4 regions of the Rossellomorea sp. LjRoot5 genome follow, and region 1 is predicted to be linked to each of the others. Evidence: riboswitches for the same ligand, from Rfam matches in the RefSeq annotation. Region 1 holds a riboswitch; each other region holds the start of a gene.
The links. A riboswitch is a leader RNA that binds a small molecule or an ion and turns the genes downstream of it on or off. The one in region 1 is predicted to bind S-adenosylmethionine.
Positions count from the first base shown of each region.

Region 1 (3,208 bases):
CGTGGGGATAGTGGCCCCTTTGAAAATCGGGATCCCCTTCAATCGCTGTAATTCCGATATGATTGAATGCGAGACCATAATCGTTTAATGCAGGTGAGACGGCGAGGGCGAATACCTTATTGATATAGGAAGGATAGAGAGCCCCCCATTCCAGCGCCTGCATTCCTCCCAATGAACCACCGATCACAGCTTCGATGTGGTAGACGGATAGCTGTTGGAGTGCTTCATATTGGGCATGGACCATGTCCCGTATGCTAATGTGCGGAAAGTCCGGTCCGTAACGTTCTCCGGTTTCCGGATTGGTCGACGTCGGTCCCGTACTTCCTTCACATCCCCCTAATACATTGAAAGCAATCACATTATATAGATCGGTATCAATATATGAACCGGGTCCGATCAACCCATCCCACCAGCCCCGGTCCTCACTCGTGCCTTTCACAATATGGGTTCCGGTGAGGGCGTGGCATACCAGGATGACGGGGCCTTCCTTATTGCCGGTCCGTTCATAGGCCAGATTCACATTGTGCAACGTTGTGCCTGACTCTAATGTGAGGGATGGGATGGTAATGGAGCTTACTTCGTATGAGTATGAATTCTCCATTCCTCCACCTCCTTTTTTTGGTGTTGTTCGGGGTGTCGGGGCACCCCGGTTGTGCCGGTCGACTATTTTATTTACACCCGCGACGTTTCCAACGCCACTTCAATCGCATGATCCAGATCCTCGATCAAATCCTTCGCAGATTCCAACCCGACGGAAAGTCTCACAAGGTCCTCAGTTACGCCCGTAGCCCGGATTTCCTGCTCGTTCAATTGCTGATGCGTGGTGGACGCTGGATGGATAATCAGTGACTTCGCATCTCCTACATTGGCAACATGGGACCAGAGGGAAATGTTGTCAACGACTTTGCGTCCTGAATCCCTGCCTCCTTTTATCCCAAATACGACGATGGAACCTGCTCCATTTTTCAAATATTTCTGAGCAAGAGCGTGGGATGGATGCTGCGGCAGACCCGGATAAGAAACCCAGGCAACTCCACTGTGCTGATCTAAGTGTTCCGCAATCTTCAAGGCATTCTCCGTGTGACGTTCGATGCGGAGATGCAGGGTTTCCAGTCCCTGCAATAGCAGAAATGCGTTTTGTGGACTTAAGCACGCCCCGAGATCCCGAAGCAGCTGCACCCTTAACTTTGTGATGAAAGCGGCCGCTCCTACATCCTGTGCGTAGCGAAGTCCATTATAGCTTCTGTCTTCCTCTGTGAATCCAGGGAACTTCTCATGATTCCAATCAAACTTCCCCCCGTCGATGACGACTCCACCGATGGCCGTACCGTGACCGCCGATCCATTTCGTGGCAGAGTGGATGACGATGTCCGCTCCCCACTCAATCGGCTTGCACACATATGGCGTGGCAAATGTGTTATCGATGATAAGCGGGATATGATGGTCATGAGCCACTTTCGCCACCGACTCGATGTCCAGGACGTGCAGGCTCGGATTTCCGATCGTCTCGGCGAATACCGCTTTTGTTTTCGGGGTAATCGCTTTTCTGAAATTCTCCGGATCAGTCGGATCGACGAAATGAACCTTGATTCCGTATTTCGGAAGAGTCGTGGAGAATAAATTATACGTTCCACCGTACAGATTGGTGGCTGCCACGATCTCATCCCCTGCACCGGCGATATTTAGGATGGATAGGGAGATGGCGGCCATTCCGGATGAAACACCCAGGGCTCCGATTCCCCCTTCTAAAAGGGCGAGACGCTTCTCCAGCACATCAACGGTCGGATTCATGATCCGCGTGTAGATGTTTCCCGGTTCTTCAAGGGCGAATAGCTTCGCTGCATGGTCACTGTTGTCGAACACGTAGGATGTCGTTTGATAGATGGGTACCGCTCTAGAGCCTGTGGTTGGGTCCGGCTCCTGGCCGCCGTGAAGAAGCAGTGTGTCGAAATCGAATGATTTTGTCATTTGTAATTCCTCCTAGAGTTTTTTGGTTTTGGATTGGTGTGGATAATTGGTTGGGTTCAGCTGCTGAATCCTTGAAGAAACTCAGCTGCTGAATTGCGACTGATATACCTAAGAAGCCAGAAGAGGATAAAATAAAAAACCCTCTTCCTAAGAAGAGGGTCTAATTGAATAGGGTCCTCCTCTTATCTTTCAGGCAGATCGCCTGCAGGAATTAGCACCTTTTCATGTGACGCCTGACGCGTACATGAAGGTTGCCGGGTTTCATCGGGCCTAGTCCCTCCACCTCTCTGGATAAGAGCATTTAATTGTCAATGTGTAAATTCATGCGTTGAGATGAATTATAAAGGGTAACCGGCCTCAACGTCAAGACCATTTTCAGAATTTTTTATTTTTTAACGGAAGCTGCAATCGCCTCGTTAAATTGAGAAATGATATCTTCCCCATCCTCGATACCTAACGATATGCGCACCACATGGGTGTTGATGCCGAGTTTTTCCTGTGCTTCTTTCGGAAGGGCACGATGAGATGTCCCGAGTGGATAAGAAACCGTTGTTTCCACTCCGGCCAGGGACGGGATGATCTTGATCCATCCAAGGGACTTGAAGAATGTACTGATATCGCAGCGGGCATCGAGTTCGATGGTGACGATCGCTCCATTTCCTTTATCGGATAGATCTGTTGGATAATAGACCCTCTTCACCTGTTCATTGGTGCGCAGTTCATCTGCAAGTGTTCCCGCGTTCTGAGCCTGGGTCCCCACCCGGAGTGCCAATGTTTTCGCCCCCCGGCATGTGAGCCATGCTTCAAATGGACTTAAGTTTGAACCGATGTTGACGACCTTCTCCCTTGCTTTATTCACAAGTTCTTCTTTTCCGACTACGACTCCCGCTGTGATATCGCTATGCCCGCCGATATACTTCGTGGCGCTGTGAGCGACCAAATCGACCCCTTCAAGGAAGGGTTGACGCAGAAATGGTGTGGCGAATGTATTATCGATCATCGTTTTCAGATTGTGCTTTTCGGCAAGAGCTACCATTCTTGAAATATCCTCTACTCGCATAAACGGATTGGTCACCGTCTCACTATAGAGAAGCTTGGTGTCGGAAGTAAGTGCAGCCTCGATTTCTTCCTCACTCGAAAAATCAACGAAGGATGTGGAAATGCCGAATGATTTCAGCTCTTCTTTCAGCATGTGGAAAGTGCCTCCGTATAAATCCTCCGCCGCAATGATGTGGTCCCC
Region 1 covers NZ_CAXUQN020000001.1:558,235-561,442, reverse strand. The annotation lists gene metX (homoserine O-acetyltransferase MetX) at 1-601, opposite strand, end outside; gene ACSQ2E_RS02740 (O-acetylhomoserine aminocarboxypropyltransferase/cysteine synthase family protein) at 673-1,968, opposite strand; SAM riboswitch class I at 2,148-2,266, opposite strand; gene ACSQ2E_RS02735 (trans-sulfuration enzyme family protein) at 2,354-3,208, opposite strand, start outside.

Region 2 (3,208 bases), 160 kb from region 1:
ACTGACATCCCCGTCATATAAAGGGTTTCAACAGTCGCTTCCCACATCTTCTCCCAGTCCACATTCGGAAATAAATTTTCTATCATCCTCGGATCACCTCCACTTTGACCATCTGTTTCTCAGCGAAGGCAACGGCTGCCTGAATCGTCTCTTCGTTTCCATCAAGGTGGACGAATAGCGTACCATAAGCCCCTTTTTGCGTTTGGGAAATCTGTCCTTGAAGGATATTGACATCCAGGTCGAATCTTCGGATCAAGCTGGTAATGAGCGGTTGCTCAGTCGATTCACCAACGAAGGTGAATTTCAGTACTTTTCCTTTAGGATACTGAGCTAAGAGGTGATCGATCGTTTCCCCTGTTTCTTCCACTTGAGATACTTCTCTCACAAATCGCTTCGTCACCTGCTCTTTGGGATTTCTGAACACCTCAAGAACATCCCCAAGCTCTACCACCTTCCCTTGTTCCATGACCGCCACACGATAACAGATTTTTTTGATCACATGCATTTCATGGGTGATCAGGACGATGGTCAGGCCTAAACGTTTATTAATATCCACCAATAAATCAAGGATGGAATCGGTTGTTTGCGGATCTAAAGCAGAGGTGGCTTCGTCACAAAGCAGGACGTTGGGATTATTTGCAAGGGACCTCGCAATACCGACCCTCTGCTTCTGTCCACCGCTCAACTGGGACGGATATGCGTCCCCTCTTCCATCTAATCCAACCAGTTCCAATAATTCGTTGGCTCTTCTCATTCTCTCTTTCTTGGAAACTCCAGCGATTTCTAAAGGAAACTGGATATTTTCAAGTACCGTGCGTGACCACAGGAGATTGAAATGCTGAAAAATCATCCCTATTGACTGCCTCGCCTGCCGAAGATGTTTTCCTTTCACTTGGGAAACGATCTGCCCATTCACATTCACGGTTCCATTTGTGGGAACTTCAAGTCCATTGAGCATCCGGATCAACGTACTCTTACCTGCCCCACTATAGCCAATCACTCCAAAAATTTCTCCTTGGGCAATGTCGATGTTGACGCCATCAACGGCTGAAATAGGTCCTGATTTTGATTGAAAGATTTTTTTCACATTTGAAATGGTAATCATGCTGTCTCCACCTTCTTTCCGAGTAAAACGACATTTTTAATTAGAATTAAAATTACGCTTGCCATTCACACAGCCTTTACGCAAACAATAAAAAATGCCTTCCTGCGATAAGCAGAAAGGCATAATCATATATAGGACTATCCTTTCTCTCATCTTTCAAAGCAAAAGCTTTGAGTGAATTGGCACCATTTCAATTTTCATTGACGGTTGCCGGGCTTCATAGGGCACGTCCCTCCACCTCTCTAAATAAGAGTAAAGTATCAATTTATTTAATTTTTTGAATTGTTAAAGACTCTGAAAATTTGCTACATGGAAGATTCTATCATCGAAAATAGAAGTGTGTCAATTCTTTTTTCTCTTTTTTTCATACTTGAACCGGTTCCTTGACCCTGGACCTCGTCAGCCACAGGACAGACTCGACAAATAACAGCTGACGGTATCCTCCTCTGACTTTCAGGATGTCGTTTTCGATCAGTTGAGACAATCGTTCTTCTCCTGAAAGTAGGGATAGCATGTCCTTCTCTTTTCCCTCAATGACAAAATGGGATTCCCCACTACCATCAGTCAATACAGCACAACCTCCGCTTGAAATGGATATCCCGTATAGGTCCTTTTCACAATGAAATTGAAGAATAAATGGGCTGTCTGGAAACAAGAGTCTTAAGTGATACCTAGAATGACACTGATCTACTAATTCCTCTAAATATATTCGCATGAATACACCCTCCCAGTGAAACTTCTATATAGTATCAATTCCACTTTTAGGTATTTTTCCCTTTTAGACATTCTCGACATGTTTTGAATGAGTGTATCTTATTTGTCGAACAGTAAGAATTTGGGTGATGACCAGTCAAAAAGTGAGCGGATTCGAAACATTTCCCAAGAAATATGTCCTCGTTTGTAGAAAGAAAATCCACAAAAAATAAAAAGACCTTATCTAAAAAGGTCTCTTATCCCCACTAGCTGTTTTGGATTTTGTTGATGGTTTCGTATAGGAATGGTACGGATTGAAAGGCATAGATTCTCTCCATTTCCTGTCCATCTTTAAATAAGAGAAGGCAGGGGACGCTTTCTATGGATTGTTCTTCGGCGAATTGGGGCAGATAGTTCAGGTTCGCCTTCACAAAATGAAATGACTGGGGGAGTTTCTCGACCACTTCCAACATTTTACCCGCGACCTGACATGTACCACACATCGGTGTATATAGATAAACGGCTACAAACGTATGGTATTCGATCGATTGGTTTAATTCTTCTGTCTGGCTTACCTCCAACAAAACTAAATCATCCTTTTTCCTAGATATTCTTTATGCACATCGATATTCGCACCTATGAGAATGGATGCAAGATGATATTCCGGGGCTGCGGCCACTTCCTTATACATCCGGTCGATATAAAGGTGTCCCGCTTCAGGGAATTCACGCTTAAACTGTTTACGTAATTTTTCCCCCGCATCATCCGCATCGACGAGGATGTACACATCCCTTTCAAACAGCTCATCGATGAGTTCGTCCATTTTTGTAATACTGATCGTTCCATTCGTGCAAATAATTTGAATCGGTTCTTTGATTATATCTCTTACTTTCCGCTTGTCGGTAGTACCTTCGACAATGATTACTTTTTCGTCAAGTTCCATCATGATCATCACCTTATCTTTCAGAAATAAGATTAGGATAGTATATTCAGATAACAAGAGATGATGTCCACTTTCTACTTATATTTTCTCATGTTTACAAAAAATAGTGCAAGTGGTTTGTTTCATTGCTTATAGAAATGGTGCCAGATCCATACACGAATCCGGCACCGCGGTCATCCTTAACACCATCCACCTTCGTCACAATCCGTGTACCTTGCATCATGGCCTTCGGTGGAAGTATAGTTCTGATAAATTTTATTTTCTTTTGCTTCGAAGTTCGGTTCCATTGTCAGTCCATCAAGGGGCAGGGACATTTTGCCGATTGACTGATCATCGAGAAATAATTCGACTTCACCATTTTTAATTCTGCCTGTCACCCTGCTTGTGACATCTAATTTCTTTGGTTCAAGTACCATACGTATTCATCCTTTCTTTTTACGCATACACATATAATGCCCAAAAAGAAA
Region 2 covers NZ_CAXUQN020000001.1:721,113-724,320, reverse strand. The annotation lists gene ACSQ2E_RS03560 (methionine ABC transporter permease) at 1-86, opposite strand, end outside; gene ACSQ2E_RS03555 (methionine ABC transporter ATP-binding protein) at 83-1,105, opposite strand; SAM riboswitch class I at 1,252-1,358, opposite strand; gene ACSQ2E_RS03550 (SCP2 sterol-binding domain-containing protein) at 1,470-1,820, opposite strand; gene ACSQ2E_RS03545 (thioredoxin family protein) at 2,065-2,379, opposite strand; gene ACSQ2E_RS03540 (toprim domain-containing protein) at 2,385-2,744, opposite strand; gene ACSQ2E_RS03535 (YusG family protein) at 2,921-3,157, opposite strand.
Region 2: it holds a riboswitch for S-adenosylmethionine, as region 1 does, so the genes downstream of both, ACSQ2E_RS03555 (methionine ABC transporter ATP-binding protein) here and ACSQ2E_RS02740 (O-acetylhomoserine aminocarboxypropyltransferase/cysteine synthase family protein) in region 1, are expected to answer to the same signal.

Region 3 (3,208 bases), 3.7 Mb from region 1:
GAGAGCAGATTCCTGAAAGCGGGGTCTGCTTTTTAAATGGTCTTTGATAAATCCGGACACAAAAAGAGACAAACCCAGACCGGTTTGTCTCTTTTCCAACAAGATTAAGAAGAACGGACCGGATCTCCATCAGCAACGGATCTCCTAGTGAATTTCGGAAGGGCGAATTGAATCGCAATCAACCCACAAACTGCAATCAGGACAGGATAGAAGGCATATGGGATGATGCTGACCGGTGATATGCCGGCTACTTCTGCCACTAACAGTGCCTGTGCACCGTATGGGATCAATCCTTGAACGGCACAGGAGAAAATATCCAGGATGCTGGCCGACTTACGGGCATCAACGCCATACTTATCGCTAAGCGTTTTCGCCAGTGGTCCTGCGATGATAATGGAAATCGTATTATTTGCTGTGCAAAGATTCGTTGAACTCACCAATCCTGCTGTAGCAAGCTGTGCTCCTTGAGGAGATTTGATTTTACGGGTGGCATGATAAAGGATCGCTTGAATCCCACCATTATGACGAATCAGTTCGACGACTCCGCCGATCAGGATGGACAGGATCACAATCTCCGCCATGCCCATCATACCATCAGCTACACTACCAAAGTAACTCGATGGGGTAAAGCTTCCATCAGTAAATCCGATAATCCCTGCCAACACAATCCCGCCTATTAAAACGACAAATACGTTCAATCCTGCAAGGGCCCCGATGATGACTCCAAGGTAAGGGATGATTTTAACCCAATCGAAGCTTCCTGCGTCGACAGAGGATGGAGTCCCCATCGTAAGGACAAAAAGGATGACCATAGTGATGATGGCTGCCGGTAATACAATGAAGAAGTTCACTTTGAACTTGTCCTTCATTTCCGTTTTCTGTGTGCGTACGGCTGCAATCGTTGTATCCGAGATGAACGATAAATTATCCCCGAACATCGCTCCTCCGATGACGGTGGCCATAGCAAGGGGCATGGAAATATCTGCTCCTGAGCTGATGCCCACTCCGATAGGGGCAAGTGCTGCAATCGTCCCCATGGATGTACCCATTGATAAGGAAATGAAAGCGGCGATGATGAATAATCCAACAATGATTAAATTACCAGGAAGTACGGATAGGGCAAAGTTGACGGTTGAATCAACAGCCCCCATCTTTTCTGCTACACCGGAAAACGCGCCGGCTAATAGGAAGATAAAGACCATGATCATAATATCCGGATGCCCGGCGCCTTTTGCGAACCGTTCAACCTTAGAGGTTAACGATTCTTTTCGATTCATCGCCAGGGCTACAACTGCGGCAATGATAATGGATACGAGAACAGGGAATGCATAAAAATCTCCTGAAAGGATTCCCGCTCCAAGGAACAGTGAAACAAATATGATCAAGGGCAATAAAGCCAGTAAATTACCTTTTTCTTGGTTCATGTCAAACACTCCTTTGTCGTGTGAAATCAAATAAAAAAACCTCTTCCAACATAAGAAGAGGTTTCATTCAAACGAAACACTCCTCTTATCTTTCAAGCATTACGCTTGCTGGATGTGGCACAGCACTCATCATGAGTCCGCTGCCGAGACATCACAGGGCCAGTCCCTCCGTCTCTCTGGATAAGAAGATATGTTATTTAGTTAATTTAAAATATACTTCCATACTTTAAAGGGTTTAATTGAAAAAGTCAAACGGTAATTTATTGGAAATGAAAACGTAGTGCGTGGCTGCCGTAGCTGGCTCAAACCAAAGCGTAGGCTGTTCGCCGTAGCACGGGATACATCGTAAAACGCGAGGCTTTATCCATAAAAAGGCATAAATTCATAGACAAGTGAACGGTCAGGGTCTACTATAAGATAGACAAAAACATCTTGGGGGATACGGTAGTGGAAAGAAATGTACGAAATCAAATTTTTACATTACAAGGGTTTTATTTATTGACGTTCTTCGGGGTTGGTAGTTTATATCCTTTACTTAGTGTGTATTTGAGCGAAAGTGTGGGGTTAAATGGGTATCAGATCGGAACCATTATGTCTGTCGGCCCGATCATGATGATTTTCTTCCAGCCGATATGGGGGATGGTCAGTGACACAACCAATAAGCCGACCGTCGTGTTAGGGTTGACTTCCTTAGTTGCAGGGATCTTTGCTCTTGGTTATTTATTCATGGATGTTTACTATGGATTGTTGGTGGTAGCAATTTTAGTTGCGATCTTCCAAAGCGCCATCATCCCCGTCTCCGACAGTATCAGTTTGAAGTATACGAGTAAAGTCGGTTATAACTACGGAAATATCCGATTGTTCGGCTCATTGGGATTCGGGATTGCCGTGTTCATCATGGGGAGGCTTTCAGAGGGATTTATTGGACCGACGATCATTTTCTACTCCTTCTTTATCTGCCTGGTCCTTTCAGGGTTCCTATCCTTCCGTTTTCCTAAAGAGAGAGCGGCGGCTAAGCTTGATTTAAAAGCCGGGATGAAGGAATTATTCACGATGAAAAAATTTCTGATCTTCCTGGCCGTCACGTTCCTGGTATTTGGCCCGAATTTAGCCAACAACGTGTATTTCGGATTATTCGTGGAAGATTCAGGTGGTACGTACGCCGGAATCGGCCTCGCATTTCTGATCGCCGTCCTATCAGAAGTACCGTTTATGAGAATCGCGGGAGGTTGGATTGATAAGTTCGGTCTCTTGACCGTAGCGGCGCTGGCAGGCGCTGCATCCATGATCCGCTGGCTATTTTACTTCACGGAACCAAGTCTATGGCTGGTATATTCTTCAGCAGTGATGCAGGGTCTTGCCATCGGATTATTCATTCCTGCAGGGCTTCGCTACATTAAAGAAATCACGCCGGCACATATTACAGCTACTGCCGTGACCGTCTATTCGGCAATCGGAAATGGCCTCGGGAATTGGTTCAGTACCTTCGTGGGAGGTTTCATCTATGAAACATACTCCATTTACACGGTATACCTCTTCTTCGCAGTCCTGTCACTCCTTGGCATCTTCCTCTGCTTCGTCCTAATGAAAGAAGAAAAGAAGAATGCATTAGCCTACTAATAAAACATCTTCAGGCATCCGCTACCCACGGATGCCTATTTTTAATATAAAATTAACAAAAGGAAGGATTTTCCTTATAGGGTGTATAAGTATATATAAGTGGCTTTACCCCCGGTTAAATGTGCAGCTCAAAAAAAGAAAACTTTAAAAGGTTTTGATTTTAT
Region 3 covers NZ_CAXUQN020000001.1:4,251,667-4,254,874, reverse strand. The annotation lists gene ACSQ2E_RS21710 (Na+/H+ antiporter NhaC family protein) at 105-1,424, opposite strand; SAM riboswitch class I at 1,507-1,611, opposite strand; gene ACSQ2E_RS21705 (MFS transporter) at 1,872-3,044, shown strand.
Region 3: it holds a riboswitch for S-adenosylmethionine, as region 1 does, so the genes downstream of both, ACSQ2E_RS21710 (Na+/H+ antiporter NhaC family protein) here and ACSQ2E_RS02740 (O-acetylhomoserine aminocarboxypropyltransferase/cysteine synthase family protein) in region 1, are expected to answer to the same signal.

Region 4 (3,208 bases), 1.7 Mb from region 1:
AAAGGAGGCAGACGAAATGGGAGAGCGATTCAGAGGAAAAGTGGCTTTGGTTACAGGTGGAAGCAGAGGGATCGGCAGGGCGATTGCAGGATTACTGGCTGAAGAAGGGGCCAAGGTGGCCATCATCGATGTGAATGAAGATGCTTTGAATGAAGCAAGTGAGGTGTTTAAACAATATGAATTGTATACAAAAGTGGCAAATGTCGTAGAATCCCAGGAAATTGAAAATGTGATGAAGGAAGTATATGAATCCTTTGGCTCCCTCGACATTGTAGTGAATAATGCAGGGGTCATCAGGGATAATCTGTTATTTAAAATGACCGAGCCTGATTGGCAGACGGTCATGGATGTGCATTTGAAGGGTTCATTCAATGTAGTGAAGGCAGCTCAACAATACATGGTCAAACAAAGGTATGGACGCATCATCAATATCTCATCCACCTCCGCACTGGGAAATCGTGGACAGGCGAACTACGCAACGGCTAAAGCAGGTCTTCAAGGATTGACGAAAACCCTTGCTATAGAACTTGGTCCATTCGGAATCACAACAAATGCTGTGGCACCGGGTTTTATCGAAACCGACATGACGAAAGAAACGGCGAAACGGATCGGAATAACTTTCGAGCAATTGGTCGAAGCGAGTCTCCAGGGAATCCCTGTTGGAAGAAGCGGGCTTCCTGAAGATATTGCAAATGCAGTCGCTTTTTTTGCAGACGAAAAATCTTCATTCGTCAATGGGCAGGTTCTCTACGTTGCAGGAGGGCCGAAAGCCTGAATAAAGGAGAAAGGGGTGAAGAATATGTTTGAATCCTATATCGGAAAGAGGTCTACTCCCACCAGAAATACAGTGGAAAGAGGAGCGGTTCGGAAATTTGCAGAAGCCATTGGCGATCCCCATCCCCTTTTTGTGGATGAAGATACGGGGAAATTTTCCTCTTACAGGGGGAACATTGCCCCTCCCACCTTCCCGAGAGTGTTCGACTATGGTTCGATCGAAGGCTTTCATTTACCGAATGTTGGGTTGATTCACGGTGAACAATCCTTTCATTATGAAAGACCTTTGATGGTAGGAGAAAGGATTCAATGTTTCACGGTAGTAAAAGACTATTATGAACGGGAAGGTACCGGGGGAAAACTGGGTTTCCTTGTCATCGAAGACGTCGGGGAAGATTCCCGTGGGGAAAGAATCTTCACTTCCCAGGCGATTGTCATTATTACAGAAGAAGTCAGAAAGAGGTTGAGTAAATGACAACACTACAATCATTCGGAGTAGGTGATACACTTCCCCCGGTTGAATTGGCTCCGGTTGTGAGGTTGGACCTGATCAAATACGCAGGTGCTTCCGGAGACTATAATCCAATACACACCATCGATGATGAAGCCTCAAAGCTGGGTCTTCCAGGAATCATCGCTCATGGAATGTGGACAATGGGCAATGTGTCCAAACTTTTCAGCCCATACTATGAGGAAGGCTTTATCCAGGATTACTCGGTACGTTTTAGAGAGATGGTCATGTTACAAGATGTGGTTACTTTACGGGCAGAATTAGTGGACAATCAGGGTAACCTCCTTCATTTTAAGGTTTTAGCCACAAATCAAGCCGGGAAGAAAGTAATTGAGGGTAAGGTGGTTTTTAGGGTCCATGAATAGTTACGTAATGCTTTATGAAAAATTGTCGTAGATCTACCCCCAATCGAATAAACATGTATAGAATGATCGTTTAATAAAATAAGCCAAAAAATATAAATCCGATCGAAAAACTCGGGTTGACTTCTTCCGTAATTGTGATATTATTTAGAATATTAAAATGAATAACTCTTATCCAGAGTGGTGGAGGGATCTGGCCCTGCGAAGCCCAGCAACCTACGTATTGTAAGGTGCTAATTCCAGCAAAATGTGAAGTCATTTTGGAAGATAAGGTAACCTTACCTGAACAACTTTCCAAAATGGGAAGTTGTTTTTTTGATCTGGATAAGATGAAAATTGGGGGTATCATGTGAAAGAAGAGAAGAATCAGCAAGTACAGTTTGACTTGGTAGCAGAGAAGATCCAGTCCATGCTTGAAACCATGAGTTTTGGTTCGATCACGATTATCGTACAGGATGGAAAAGTCATTCAATTAGAGAAAAATGAGAAAGTCCGAATTAAATAAGCTGACTAGACAACCTAGAGGCGCATAACAGAGATTAAGGTACTTCCTTTATCTTGTTATCGCCTCTTTTTTATTGGAAAAGAAAGGGGTGTATCATGCTAACCTATCAGACTTGGAAACAACCAGCCGTGAATTTTGAAGTCGATCCAGTCTACAAAGGAGCCTTGAATGTCTTGAAATGGACATATGAGCAGTATGGTGAAACGGTCGTTTATGCCTGCAGTTTCGGAATTGAAGGCATTGTGCTGATCGATCTCATTTCCAAAGTACACCCGCAGGCAGCCATCGTCTTCCTGGATACGGGTGTCCATTTTAAAGAAACCTATGAAACCATTGAAAAGGTGAAGGAAGCCTATCCGGGTCTGACCATTCATATGAAAATGCCAGAACTGACACTGAAGGAGCAGGCAGAAGCATATGGGGATAGGCTTTGGGAGAAAAATCCAAATCAATGCTGTCAAATTCGAAAGCTTGACCCTTTAAAGGAATCCTTATCCAAAGGGAATGCGTGGATATCTGGGTTAAGAAGGGAGCAATCGCCTACAAGGAGTCACAATGAGTTCATTAATAAGGATGATAAATTTCAGTCGGTTAAGATTTGTCCATTGATCCACTGGACCTGGAAAGAAATATGGCGGTATGTCCATAAGCATAATCTTACTTATAATCCCCTTCACGACCAGGGATATCCGAGTATAGGCTGTTTTCACTGCACGACACCAGCCATTGATATCAATGATCTCCGCTCCGGAAGATGGAAAGGAAAAGGGAAAACGGAATGCGGCCTTCATTAAAGCTGGTGACGATCTTTGTTTGAGCTGACGGCCCTTCTTATTAGCCTGTTTTTCGCCATGAACATCGGTGCCAGTGGAGCGGCGGCATCTATGGGGGTTGCCTATGGTGCGGGAGCGATAAACAACATCAGGGCAGCATTATGGATTTGTGCAGCAGGTGTCCTCTGTGGAGCGGTACTCGGTGGTGGAGAAGTAGTTAAAACGATCAGTTCCGGAATCATACCCCCACATCTATTGTCAATCAAAATCGTCATCATCATTT
Region 4 covers NZ_CAXUQN020000001.1:2,216,448-2,219,655, forward strand. The annotation lists gene fabG (3-oxoacyl-ACP reductase FabG) at 17-775, shown strand; gene ACSQ2E_RS11415 (MaoC family dehydratase N-terminal domain-containing protein) at 800-1,249, shown strand; gene ACSQ2E_RS11420 (MaoC/PaaZ C-terminal domain-containing protein) at 1,246-1,650, shown strand; SAM riboswitch class I at 1,816-1,921, shown strand; gene ACSQ2E_RS11425 (YezD family protein) at 1,997-2,152, shown strand; gene ACSQ2E_RS11430 (phosphoadenylyl-sulfate reductase) at 2,248-2,946, shown strand; gene ACSQ2E_RS11435 (anion permease) at 3,004-3,208, shown strand, end outside.
Region 4: it holds a riboswitch for S-adenosylmethionine, as region 1 does, so the genes downstream of both, ACSQ2E_RS11425 (YezD family protein) here and ACSQ2E_RS02740 (O-acetylhomoserine aminocarboxypropyltransferase/cysteine synthase family protein) in region 1, are expected to answer to the same signal.